2 regions of the Photobacterium panuliri genome follow, and region 1 is predicted to be linked to the other one. Evidence: predicted binding sites of a transcription regulator. Region 1 holds the regulator's gene; the other holds the start of a gene.
What was found. The regulator CRP, encoded in region 1, controls carbon source genes, mostly activating them, when cyclic AMP is high. The targets are predictions, from matches to a motif close to TGTGANNNNNNTCACA.
Positions count from the first base shown of each region.

Region 2: a site for CRP is predicted at 1,569-1,584, ahead of deoD (purine-nucleoside phosphorylase). Genes of this name have one in related genera too.

Region 1 covers NZ_CP197192.1:134,257-140,029, reverse strand. The annotation lists gene astD (succinylglutamate-semialdehyde dehydrogenase) at 1-987, shown strand, start outside; gene ACSF8X_RS00755 (DUF1338 domain-containing protein) at 1,067-1,861, shown strand; gene ACSF8X_RS00750 (hypothetical protein) at 1,885-2,067, opposite strand; gene crp (cAMP-activated global transcriptional regulator CRP) at 2,248-2,880, opposite strand; gene ACSF8X_RS00740 (OsmC family protein) at 3,144-3,548, shown strand; gene ACSF8X_RS00735 (phosphoribulokinase) at 3,650-4,519, opposite strand; gene ACSF8X_RS00730 (YheU family protein) at 4,643-4,861, opposite strand; gene ACSF8X_RS00725 (hydrolase) at 4,969-5,773, opposite strand, start outside.
Region 2 covers NZ_CP197193.1:10,297-16,069, forward strand. The annotation lists gene ACSF8X_RS16220 (lactate dehydrogenase) at 1-275, opposite strand, end outside; gene deoD (purine-nucleoside phosphorylase) at 663-1,373, opposite strand; gene ACSF8X_RS16230 (amidohydrolase family protein) at 1,849-3,177, opposite strand; gene ACSF8X_RS16235 (outer membrane beta-barrel protein) at 3,354-3,869, shown strand; gene ACSF8X_RS16240 (hypothetical protein) at 4,013-4,792, shown strand; gene ACSF8X_RS16245 (DUF3283 family protein) at 4,903-5,109, shown strand; gene ACSF8X_RS16250 (response regulator) at 5,258-5,773, shown strand, end outside.

The DNA.
Region 1 (5,773 bases):
GCCCTGCTGGCCGGTAATACGGTGGTTTTCAAGCCCTCAGAGCTTACCCCGAAGGTGGCTGAACGGGTCATGCGGCTGTGGCAGTTGGCGGGGCTGCCTGATGGGGTGATCAATTTGGTACAGGGGGCAAGGCCGGTTGGCGAGGCCCTGGCGGCCAGCCGTGGTATCGACGGGCTGTTGTTTACCGGCAGTGCCCATACTGGCCACCTGTTGCACCGCCAGTTTGCCGGCCAGCCAGGCAAGATGCTGGCGTTGGAAATGGGGGGCAACAATCCGTTGGTTGTCTCTGAATTTTGTGGCGAGCTCGATGCCACTGTCTACACTATTATTCAGTCGGCCTTTCTCAGTGCCGGGCAGCGTTGCACTTGTGCTCGCCGCCTTTATCTTCCTCGTGGGGAGGTCGGTGATGCCCTGCTTGAGCGGCTGGTCGCTGTCGCGTCCCAGTTGCGGGTTGGCGGGCCGTTTGATCATCCGGCGCCGTTTATGGGGCCGCAGATTTCCGATCAGGCTGCCGATGCGATTGTCCGTACCCAGTCCGATCTTGAGAATTTGGGGGGCAAAACCCTGCTACGTTCAACCCGCGGGCAAGGGGCGGTTGTGACGCCGGGTATTATCGATGTGAGTGCTATTGCCACCCTGCCTGATGAGGAATACTTCGGCCCGCTGTTGCAAGTTGCCCGTTATCGTAATTTGGCCGATGCCGTCACTATGGCCAATGACACCCGTTATGGGTTGTCTGCCGGTTTGATATCGACGGACGACGGCGAATGGCAGTATTTTGTCGAGCATATCCGGGCCGGGATCGTTAACCGCAACCGGCCGTTGACTGGGGCGAGTGGCGATGCGCCGTTTGGTGGCCCCGGCGCATCTGGCAATCTGCGTCCCAGTGCCTACTATGCCGCCGACTATTGTGCCTATCCGATGGCTACGCTTGAGGGCGGGCAGGCAGAATTGCCCGACAAGTTGGCGCCGGGTATCGTTTTTTAGAGTGCGTTCTGTAACCAGCGCGAGTTACCACGAGAGCGTTGATTCCCCTCGAACCGACTAGCGTGAGGATATCATCATCATGGAAAGGGTAGAGCAACTGTTTAATGGGCTGTGGCAGGACTATGTCACACGCCTTTGTCCCTCGGCATTGCAGATCCACGATCTGCTAGCCGAGGAGGAGCCGCTGCATAACGATCACATTGCCCTACGAACGTTCAATTTACCGATGGTGGGCCTTGACCGTTTGGCTGCTCCCTTCATTGCGATTGGCTACCAACCCAAGGGGCGTTACCGTTTCGAGGGCAAGAAACTCTACGCCGAGCATTTCGAGCATCCCAACCCGCTGGCTCCCAAGGTGTTTATCAGCGAGCTGATGGTGGGGCAGTTCAGCTCGTTGTTCCAGCAGACGGTACGAGAGCTGGTGGCCCAGATGCCGGAGACGTCCTTGCGTGATCCGGCCTTCCTATATGGCGGACGGCAGTGGGAGCTGGACTTTGCCACTTATGAGTTGCTGCTGGCAGAGAGTGAGTATGGCGGTTGGCTGGCTGCCCATGGCTTTGGCGCCAACCATTTCACGGTGAGCCTCAACCATCTCGAGCAGTTCACTGAGGTACGGGAGGTCAATCACCTGCTACGTCACAATGGCTTTGTGATTAACGAGGCTGGCGGGGATGTAAAGGGCAGTGCCAAGGTGATGCTTGAACAATCGTCCACGATGGCCGACCGGGTCGTGGTTGGGTTCAGTGATGGAACCTATGCTATCCCCGGAGGCTTTTACGAATTTGCCAAGCGTTATCCTGATGAGGATGGTGAGCTGTTCTCTGGTTTTGTCGAGGCATCTGCCGACAAAATTTTCGAGAGTACTCACCAATAGATCACCGTGATTGTCCGCGTTGTTCAGTGGCTGATGTTATCGAGGGGAGGCAGATCATAGCCGTGGCTGCTATGGCGTGGCGGCTCTTGTTGTTCTAGGTAGTGTCTGCTGCCGCTAAAGCCGGTCAATTCGACGGTTGTCGGTAGCGGGGCAATCACGGCAGGGCTAAAAGTGGTATGGTGCGGGGAGAAACGCTCGATATCCATATCTTAATCTCCGGTCAATGTTGTATAAGCGCAAATTCCATATGCGCAATGTAGCACTTGTTGGGCAGGATTCAAGTGAAAAAATAGTGAAAATTATTGCAAACTTATTCGCTATAGCGATTTTTTATTTGCAGCCATAAAAAAAGCCGCTAGTGCGGCTTTTTTCAATTATGGTGGCTATCAGCGTGTACCGTAGACAACGATAGTCTTGCCGTGGGCAGAAATCAGGTTCTGCTCTTCCAGCATCTTGAGGATGCGGCCAACGGTTTCACGCGAGCAGCCAACGATTTGGCCGATTTCCTGACGAGTGATCTTGATCTGCATGCCGTCTGGGTGCGTCATTGCATCCGGTTGCTTGGCAAGGTTCAGCAAGGTTTGTGCGATACGGCCGGTTACATCCAAGAAGGCAAGGTCGCCAACTTTCTGGCTGGTTACCTGCAGGCGACGAGCCATCTGAGCAGACAGGCGCATCAGGATATCCGGATTTACTTGGATTAGCTGGCGGAATTTCTTGAATGAAATTTCAGCAACTTCGCACGGAGTCTTCGCACGTACCCAAGCGGTACGCTCCTGGCCTTCCTCGAACAGACCAAGTTCACCGATAAAGTCGCCCTGGTTTAGGTAAGACAGGATCATTTCTTTGCCTTCTTCATCCTTGATCAGGACGGCAACAGAACCTTTTACAATGTAGTAGAGGGTTTCTGCTTTCTCGCCAGCATGGATCAAAGTACTCTTTGAAGGGTATTTATGAATGTGACAATGGGAAAGAAACCACTCTAGAGTTGGATCTGTTTGAGGTTTACCTGGAACCATATTACTAACTTCCTCTGCGTTTAATGCCCAACAACGACGTCCCTATAATTCAAGGCTGGGCCTCTTGTTCGTCGTTTAGGATATTCAGTCACCTGCCGGGCTGCAAGTCAACTTGAATAATTAGCTCAGAGTTTATCTTTTTTCGGCGCGTATTTCTTGATATTGATCTATCGGAAATGGCCATTTTCTAGTCATAAGTGTGCACATGATCACACAGTTGCCAGATAGTGCCAAAACCCCCTGTTTGTAGTAAGGAGAACACGATGCAATCGCGAGTGAAATGGGTCGAGAATATGACCTTTTTAGGCCAGTCAAATTCGGGCCATAGCGTGGTAATGGACGGTAATGGTGGCGAAAAAGCCCCGAGTCCGATGGAACTGGTATTGATGGCTGCCGGAGGTTGCAGTTCAGTGGATGTGGTGGACGGCCTGAAGTCAGCCGGTCAGAAAATCACGGCGTGCGAGGCGCAGATCAGCTCGGTCCGGCGCGATCAGGCACCCCGCCTGTTCACCACGGTGAACTTGCACTTTGTGGTTACCGGTGTGGGGCTCGACAGTGCCATCGTGGCCGAGACGGTTGCCAATTCGCTGGAGAAGTACTGCTCGGTTTGCCTGATGCTAGGGGAAGGGGTCGAGATGACCCATTCCTACGAGGTTGTCGAGGCGTGATCGCCTGAACGTGGTGGCCTTTGTGCCGCCACGTTGTTTTGCCCAACTGTTGTGTTGCTAGTCCCTTCCTGTGCTCTGGGCGATCGCCCTTATCCCTTGTACTACCCAATCTTTCCTGTATCGATCAGTTTTTGGATCAGCGGCCTCATGATTAACTCCATCGCAAAGCTCATCTTGCCGCCGGGTACCACCAGATTGTTGTGGCGAGACATAAACGAGCCTTGGATCATTGCCAGCAGGTACGGGAAGTCGACGTTTTTGATCCCACGGAAACGGATCACCACGAAGCTCTCGTCGAGGCTCGGAATGGCCTTGGCACTGAACGGGTTGGAGGTATCGACGGTCGGCACCCGTTGGAAATTGATATGGGTGCGCGAGAACTGAGGAGTGATGTAGTTGAGGTAGTCGTCCATCGAGCGGACGATAGATTCCATCACCGCCTCGCGGGAATGGCCACGATCCCGGGTATCACGGACGATTTTCTGAATCCACTCGAGGTTGACGATCGGTACCATGCCGATGAGTAAGTCGACGTGCTGAGCGGCGTTGACATCGCCGTCGACCACCCCGCCGTGGAGCCCTTCGTAGAACAGTACATCGGTATTTTCGGGGAGATCTTGCCAAGGCGTGAAGGTGCCCGGCATCTGGTTATAGGGAACGGCCTCGTCGAAGGTATGCAGGTAGCGGCGGAATTTGCCGCTGCCATCGTTGCCGTACTGTTCGAAGAAGCCGGCCAGCAGCGGAAAGTCATTGGCCTGGGGGCCGAAATAGCTGATATGGCGTCCCTGCTCTTTGGCTTTGCGGATCTCGACGTCCATTTCCGGGCGGGTGAAGCGGTGGAAGCTGTCCCCCTCAAGCCAGGCGGCATTGATACCCATCATGTTGAACATTTTGCGGAAGGCTTCGGAGGTGGTCGAGGTGCCCGCACCGGACGATCCGGTAACTGCAATAATCGGATGTTTTGCAGACATGACAAACCCTGTCGTTAACATTATTGGAAAGAGTTATTAACAGGGCGCGGGGGTTAGGTCAAGCGGAGGCGTCAAAAATGCCAACAGCCTCCGCCCAATTTTCTCATTATGGGAGAGCGCGCTTCAGTGGCCCATTTGATGGCGGAGTTTGATATCTACTGTTTCATGGAGCTCGGAGAAGACAATCACGGCATCGCCGCTGCGGAGCTGGGCCCGGACATGGTCGACCTTTTCCTCGAGGCTGAGCTCGCGCTCGCCGTAGTCGGTTCCCTCGCGCAGGACGAAGTGCTCGATAAGGTTAGTTAGGGTGTCTGGGTCAATATCTTGCCAGGGGATGATCATAGGACGCTACCTAAAGGGGGGAAAGCCGTATCTTGCCGGAAGCCCCGCCTATTGGCAATGCTGTTACTTGCCTGCGCTTGCCATGTCTATCCGCCAGCAGGACTGGGCTAGCGGCGGTTCAGGATTTGGCTGAACCATTCGGGAACAGTCGTTTCCAGCCATAGCGCAGGCTTGTGCCAACTGCCAGACACAAAACCGACATGGCCGCCGTTGTCGACCAGATCATAGTGGATGTGCGGCGGAAGGGGATGAGACGGGATCACAGCCCCTGTCATGAACGGGTCATCCTTGGCATGGATAACCCGCAGCGGGGTTGTGATCTCTGTAAGCCGCGCTAACCCGCTGCAGCGCCGATAGTAGTCATTGGCACCGTCAAAGCCGTGCAGCGGCGCGGTAACCTGTTCGTCGAACTGCCACAGGGTGCGAATGTGCCTTGCTTGCTCCTGACCGAGGGGCATAGCTTCGGGCTGGGTGCTAATCTTGCGGTCGAGGGTACGTTTCATCGAGCTAAGCAGGTATAGCTGGTAGATCTTGGAGAACCCCTGCTGGATCCGCGTCGAGCAGGCAGCGAGATCAAGCGGTGGCGAGATCACCTGTGCGGCGAGGAGATCACTCTGCTCTTGGGACTCAGCCAGATAGTTGACCAGCATGTTGCCCCCGAGCGAAACGCCCACCGCCATGAAAGGCTGGGTCGGGAGTTGCTGGCGCAGCCACCGGAGAAAAAAGCGGGCGTCGTCGGTCTCGCCGGAATGGTAGCTCCTAGGAAGGCGGTTGATTTCGCCACTGCAGCCGCGGAAATGCATCATCACCCCGAGCCAGCCCTGTTGAGCGGCAGCATGGAGCAGGCCGTTGGCATAGGGGCTGTGAAAGCTGCCCTCGAGGCCGTGGAACAGGATCATGACCGGTTGGTTC
Region 2 (5,773 bases), on a different replicon from region 1:
GGATTAGTGCATGCCGGCAGGCCGCATGTCTGTTGTTGCCGGAGGCGGCGAACTTCCTGCATTACGTCTTGGTTGTTGATCAACGGGGGAAATGCCCCGCATTCGCGGCAGACCAATAGCGGTTTGTTCGGGTTGTTACGCTGAAGAACGTAATGGTTGGGATCGGTTGACCCAAAATTAACACAGCCTACTGTTTTGCAGTGGTTTAATTGCTGGTTGTTAGCGGCTTCAGGCAATAAGGATACGTCATTGTCTGTTCGGTCTGTATTTATCATATCAGCCTAACCTTAATCCGTGGTGTGAAGCAAAAGAATGCGCGCGAGTAGAGGGGGCTGGCCTGTACGAGAGGGTGGTATAGGGAGGTAGATTGTCCGCCCCCCTATACCATTAGCGCTGCACATGCTAATTCGGGTTTGTTTACTGGGCATGCGAGCATGACCAATCAAATTGTGTAAGACGCCACATTTTACATAATATTGAGCCGTAAACAGTCATTGAAATAGCGTTATACAGACTAATTGTCCGTCATACCAATATTGGTGTGAATATTGGTATGACGCCCGGTCGGGTGACGAGCTCCGGGGGAAAAAGGTGGCCGATGCATCGGGGGGCATCGACCACCGTAGTGCTCTTTGATAGCAGTGAACGTGATGGTTCAGCGCTTATAGCTTAATTGCTGTTTCCAGAGCGACGTCCATCATCTGGCCGAATGATTTCTGGCGATCTTCTGCGCTAAGCTTCTCGCCGCGCTTGATGTGGTCAGAAACAGTCAGGATAGTCAGTGCTTTGGCACCCAGCTCAGCGGCAACACCGTAGATACCCGCAGCTTCCATATCCACGCCAAGAATACCTAGTTTTTCCATCTTGTCGAAGAGGTCAGCTTCTGGGCTGTAGAATAGGTCTGCAGAGAAAACGTTACCAACACGGACCGGTACGTTTTGGGCACGGGCTTCGCCAACGGCCGTTTCTAGTAGACCGAAATCAGCAATCGCAGCGAAATCATGGTCGCTAAAGCGAATACGGTTGACTTTAGAATCGGTAGACGCACCCATACCGATGATCACATCCATCAGTTTTACGTCATCGTGAACGGCGCCGCAGCTACCGATACGGATGATGTTCTTCACACCGAAGTCTTTGATTAGCTCGTGGACATAGATTGAGCATGATGGGATGCCCATGCCATGACCCATGACTGAAACCGGCTTGCCTTTGTAAGTGCCAGTGTAACCGAACATATTGCGTACATCACAAACCAGCTTAACGTCGTCAAGGTAGGTTTCGGCGATGAATTTTGCGCGTAGCGGGTCGCCTGGCATCAGGACTGTTTGTGCAAAATCACCGAGTTCAGCATTGATGTGTGGGGTAGCCATAGTTCACTCCAGTTTCGTTCTGTTTGTTGTCGGCAGCATGTTGTAATGTCCATCGTTTACCTAAGGTAGATGGTTTGCCCACTCACATTCGTCTTCCCGGTATTGCTGTCCGGGGGAGCCGTGGTGGAGCTTGAATGACCGGAAGTCATTGCTGCCTTGGTGATAAGAAGTGTAAGCAAGGGGAGGCTTTTGTCTTGAGATCTCACTCACATTTTCCCGACCACTTATAGAAAAATAGCCCAGTGATTACCTCACCTGTTGAAAAGGGGAAGGGGATCGTTTGCGTGATAGGTATTTTTCTAAAAAAGAAATATGCGATTTCCTTATTATTTATCCTTTTATTTCATGTATTTATTTTGTTTTTGTGATGTTTTTTTCAAAATGAATCGCTATGCAAGAAAATTTGTTTTGATGTGATATTGAAATGGATTTCATTATGCCAAGTGGCTGAGATGGGGCAGATTTGCCACATGACTCATGGAGTGCTAGCGGGAGGACGGTGAAAGATGGTTCTGCCATTCTTGATGGTTTCCTGTATTTGGATTTCTCGTAGTTTCCCCGGAGGTACAGAGAGTGGGTTGCCGGAGAGGATCACGGCATCGGCCACTTTGCCCGGTGTCAGGGTACCTTTGCGGTCCTCCTCAAATATCATGTAGGCCGGCTCTATGGTCATGGATCGCAGGGCTTGAGCGGGTGTCGTGCGAAGCTGGCTGCCAAGGATTTCGTTTTGCTGGGTATGGCGGGTGACCGCGCTCCAGAGAATGAACAGGGTATCAGGGGGGTGGCTTAGCTGGTGGCAAAGGTTACTGGCGGCAACCTCTTCTTGGAGCGCGACGGGCACCGGGCTTTGTCCGTCGGCGCGTGATTTGCCCAGCAGGCGGATGTCCGTTTTTCCTTCTTGGTAAATATTGCTGGTATCAAAACAGGCGACTACCCCCAGCTTTCGGTATTGTGAGAGCTGATTGATTCGCATAAAGCGCGACAACAATATGGTATGGCGCTTGTCTTGGCCTGCGTTGATTTTCAATTCATAGGCTGCCTGAATGAATGCATCGATGGCGGCATCGCCGCTGGCCTCGACGAAGACCTGTAAGTCTTTACTGACGGCATCGCGGTATTGGCTGAGAAACGCCCTGAATGGGACTAAGGGCTCTCCCTTCCAGCCGGTGTAGGGCAAAGAGGAGAGATCGTTATAGCTATAGGCCATCCAGGCACCAAATTTTGACAGCGGGTTGTCGAGGCGAAATTGCACGCCGGTGATTTTAAGGTGCTGTTGGTATTTGCCGATATCGTCGCCGTGATCTTCAAGTATTTGTTGGATCTCCGGGTATACAGGGATGACAACCACATCGATAAGAAGTGGCCGGCGCTCGGCGTGAGACTGCAAGTTAGCGATGGATTCGGCGCTGAGACCGTTGCCGATCAAGGTTGTAATGCCTTGTCTGGCATAACTGGCAAGGACGTCTTCCAACGTGGACTGTGGGTTGAGCAAATCAGTAAATTGGCCATTGGCAGCGATAAAACCGGGAACCATGGTATTGCCGTTGAGATCGATGATTTGGGTGTTGTCCCCTTGGTGGCGCATCACCCCGCTCTGGCTGCCGATGGCCTGTACACGGCCATCGCGAAACGAGATGGCACTGACGCTATCTGTGCCTTTGGCCATAGTCAGGATAGTGCCGTTGATATAGATGCTATCGGCATCGGGTGTGGGATCTTGCCCGCAACCTGCAAGAATGACCATTGCCAGCCCAAGCAAAGCAAAGAGCATGGGAATGGAAATGGGATAAGGCCCCTGTCGCACAGTGTCTGCCTCCTCGTCACCAATGACCTATCTGTTAATAGGGCACGCACTTAAGCATAGACTGATTCCGGCCACGGGGGCACCTCTGCCTCCAAGGCTGAACATTGGTAATTTTTTGTGTTTAGAGCTAACCATAAACAAGAGGACGTTGTTCATAATGGCAAGAGGGGAAAGTGATGAAGCGAGTTGTAATGGCAATACTCATGCTGGTTGCCGCAGGCAGTGCCAGTGCTGATCTTTTGGGGATATCCGTTGGGGCAACGGCTGGGGGAACACGGGTAGAGTATGACGGGCAGAGCGATAACGGTTTTGAATACGGCGTGAACGCGGGCTATCACTTTTCTGATTTTCTCAGTGTGAATGCCGGAGTGGTATTGGGAAGTGTTGATGTCGATGCAAATGGTTTTGCCGCGACCAATGAGGTTGACTACACCTCGTTTCCGATCACCCTGCGCGGGGATATTCCGTTGCTGATCGGGAACCTCTACGCCAAGGCCGGAACCAATTATTACGATTACGATGTCGAGCGGCCCGGGTTCAAAGACAGCGAAACGGGGTGGGGCTTTGCTGGTGGAGCCGGTTTCGTGTTTACCCTGCTGCCGTTTATCGATCTCTCGTTGGGCTATGAATACCGCGATATGGGAGAAGTGACCAATAACTCAGTCATGTTTGGTATCGGTGCCAGTTTGTAGTGTGTAGCGGAAAAATGCCCACTAGGCATAAATAAGTGGGAAATAGCGTGCCTCGGTTGCGAAATCAGAGAGGGATCAAGGTTGTGTGTGGTCAGATTATATACACTGTACCTGCCCATTTCAGATCAAGCATGAGGTAACCTATGACAAACTTTGCACACTATCAGTTAACAGTGTCACAGGTGAATCGGGTAATGCTGCAAGAGATAGCAACCCCGTGGCAGGTACGCTATGACCCGACGTCGACCACTACCGGCATGCAGGCCCTTATGCTGGTTTCTCCCCGTGGAACGATATGCCAGCGGCTTACCCTTCCTGCAGAGTATGCCCAACAGCATTGGCCCGATCAGGCATCGGTCAGTGCCATCGTGGTTGATTATTTGGTGCGTGGCGTGTCGCGGGTTGCCCCCCTTCGACAAAGTGCCTTTCGCAATAACTTTTCCCAATGGCTGGAAAGTGGTTTGCAGCAGTTGCAGGCCATCAGCACCTCTATTGATTATCTGCTCGAGATGATGCGCAATACCGAATACCCTTTCCCTAGCCAAGTGAATATTGAAGGTCGCTACCTGCCATGCTGGGCTTGGGGGGAAGAGGGCGACGAGACTTTGGTGAGTGTGATCGACCGTCGAACCGGTCAGTTTGGCCAGATCCGCAAAGTAAATGCTGAGCAGATGATCGACCGGGAGAAGTGGCTTGGCGCACAGGTTATCGATTCGGTCGAGGAGTCATTGGAGACGGTACATTACTATGTGGACGAATTGATCGAGAGTCAGCGTCAGCCTGTCAGGTTGGATGAACCGAGTCTGGGCGATGTGCTCCGCAATCCCTGTGCCGCCAATTTGAGTTCGACCTTTAGTGTGGCGCTAACCTTGGCCGTGGTCGCCGGATTCTTCATTGCCTTCAAATGGCTGCTGGGTTTCTGATCGTTTGGGTTGCCGAACAGCGATCCTTGGCGTTTTATTTTGATATTTAAAGTTTTCGATTATTTCGTTAGAATCGCGGTGCAATCAATGAGCGCATTGGGATCGGATATATGCACAATTTAACCCTGTTGTCAGACGCGGAAAAGAACCGTATCGAGCTGGATAAGCAGGCCGCCTATGCGGTATGGCAAGTTAAGAATGCCAAGAAGGGCTATGAGGTTTTTGCCGAGATTGGCGGCAATATCGACGATGACGACGAGCGTGAATTTTTTGAACGTGCCGTCACCAAATATAAAAATAAAATGGCTGTAGCCTGATTGATCCGGGCTATTTCATGGCAATCAGGCGCGTTATGCGCCTTTTTTGATCGGATACAGTCTATTGAAACCGTTTGGGCGGTGAATGAATGTGGTCTGTAGTTGTCGGTTTCAATCGCATAGCGCCGAGAAGTGGAAGGATAAGTGAATGAGTACAAGCAAGCGTGTTCTTGTGGTTGATGATGATCAGGAAATTCGCGAGTTGCTCGATGAATACCTGACGAAAGCCGGGTTTAGCGTGATAACGGCCGCCGAGGGCGAAGAGATGAAGCGCCGTCTGGCGATGGGCTACCCGGATTTGATACTGCTTGACGTGATGATGCCGGGCGATGATGGCTTCACCCTGTGCCAGTATATCCGCAAGACCTCTGATGTACCGATTATTATGCTGACCGCTGTCTCGGACGAAATGGATCAGATCATCGGCTTGGAGCTTGGTGCTGACGATTATATCGCCAAGCCGTTTAGCCCTCGTCAGTTGATGGCTCGTATCAAGGCGCTATTGCGTCGGGTCAAGCCGACCGAGGCTCAGCAGGTGCCGTCTGCCCCTAAGTTTATTCGTTTTGCCAATTGGCGGTTAGATACGGCAGCGATGCGTTTGAAGGATGTGGACAAAGACAAGGATTATGAACTCAGCGGCGGTGATTTTGCCCTGTTGATGCTG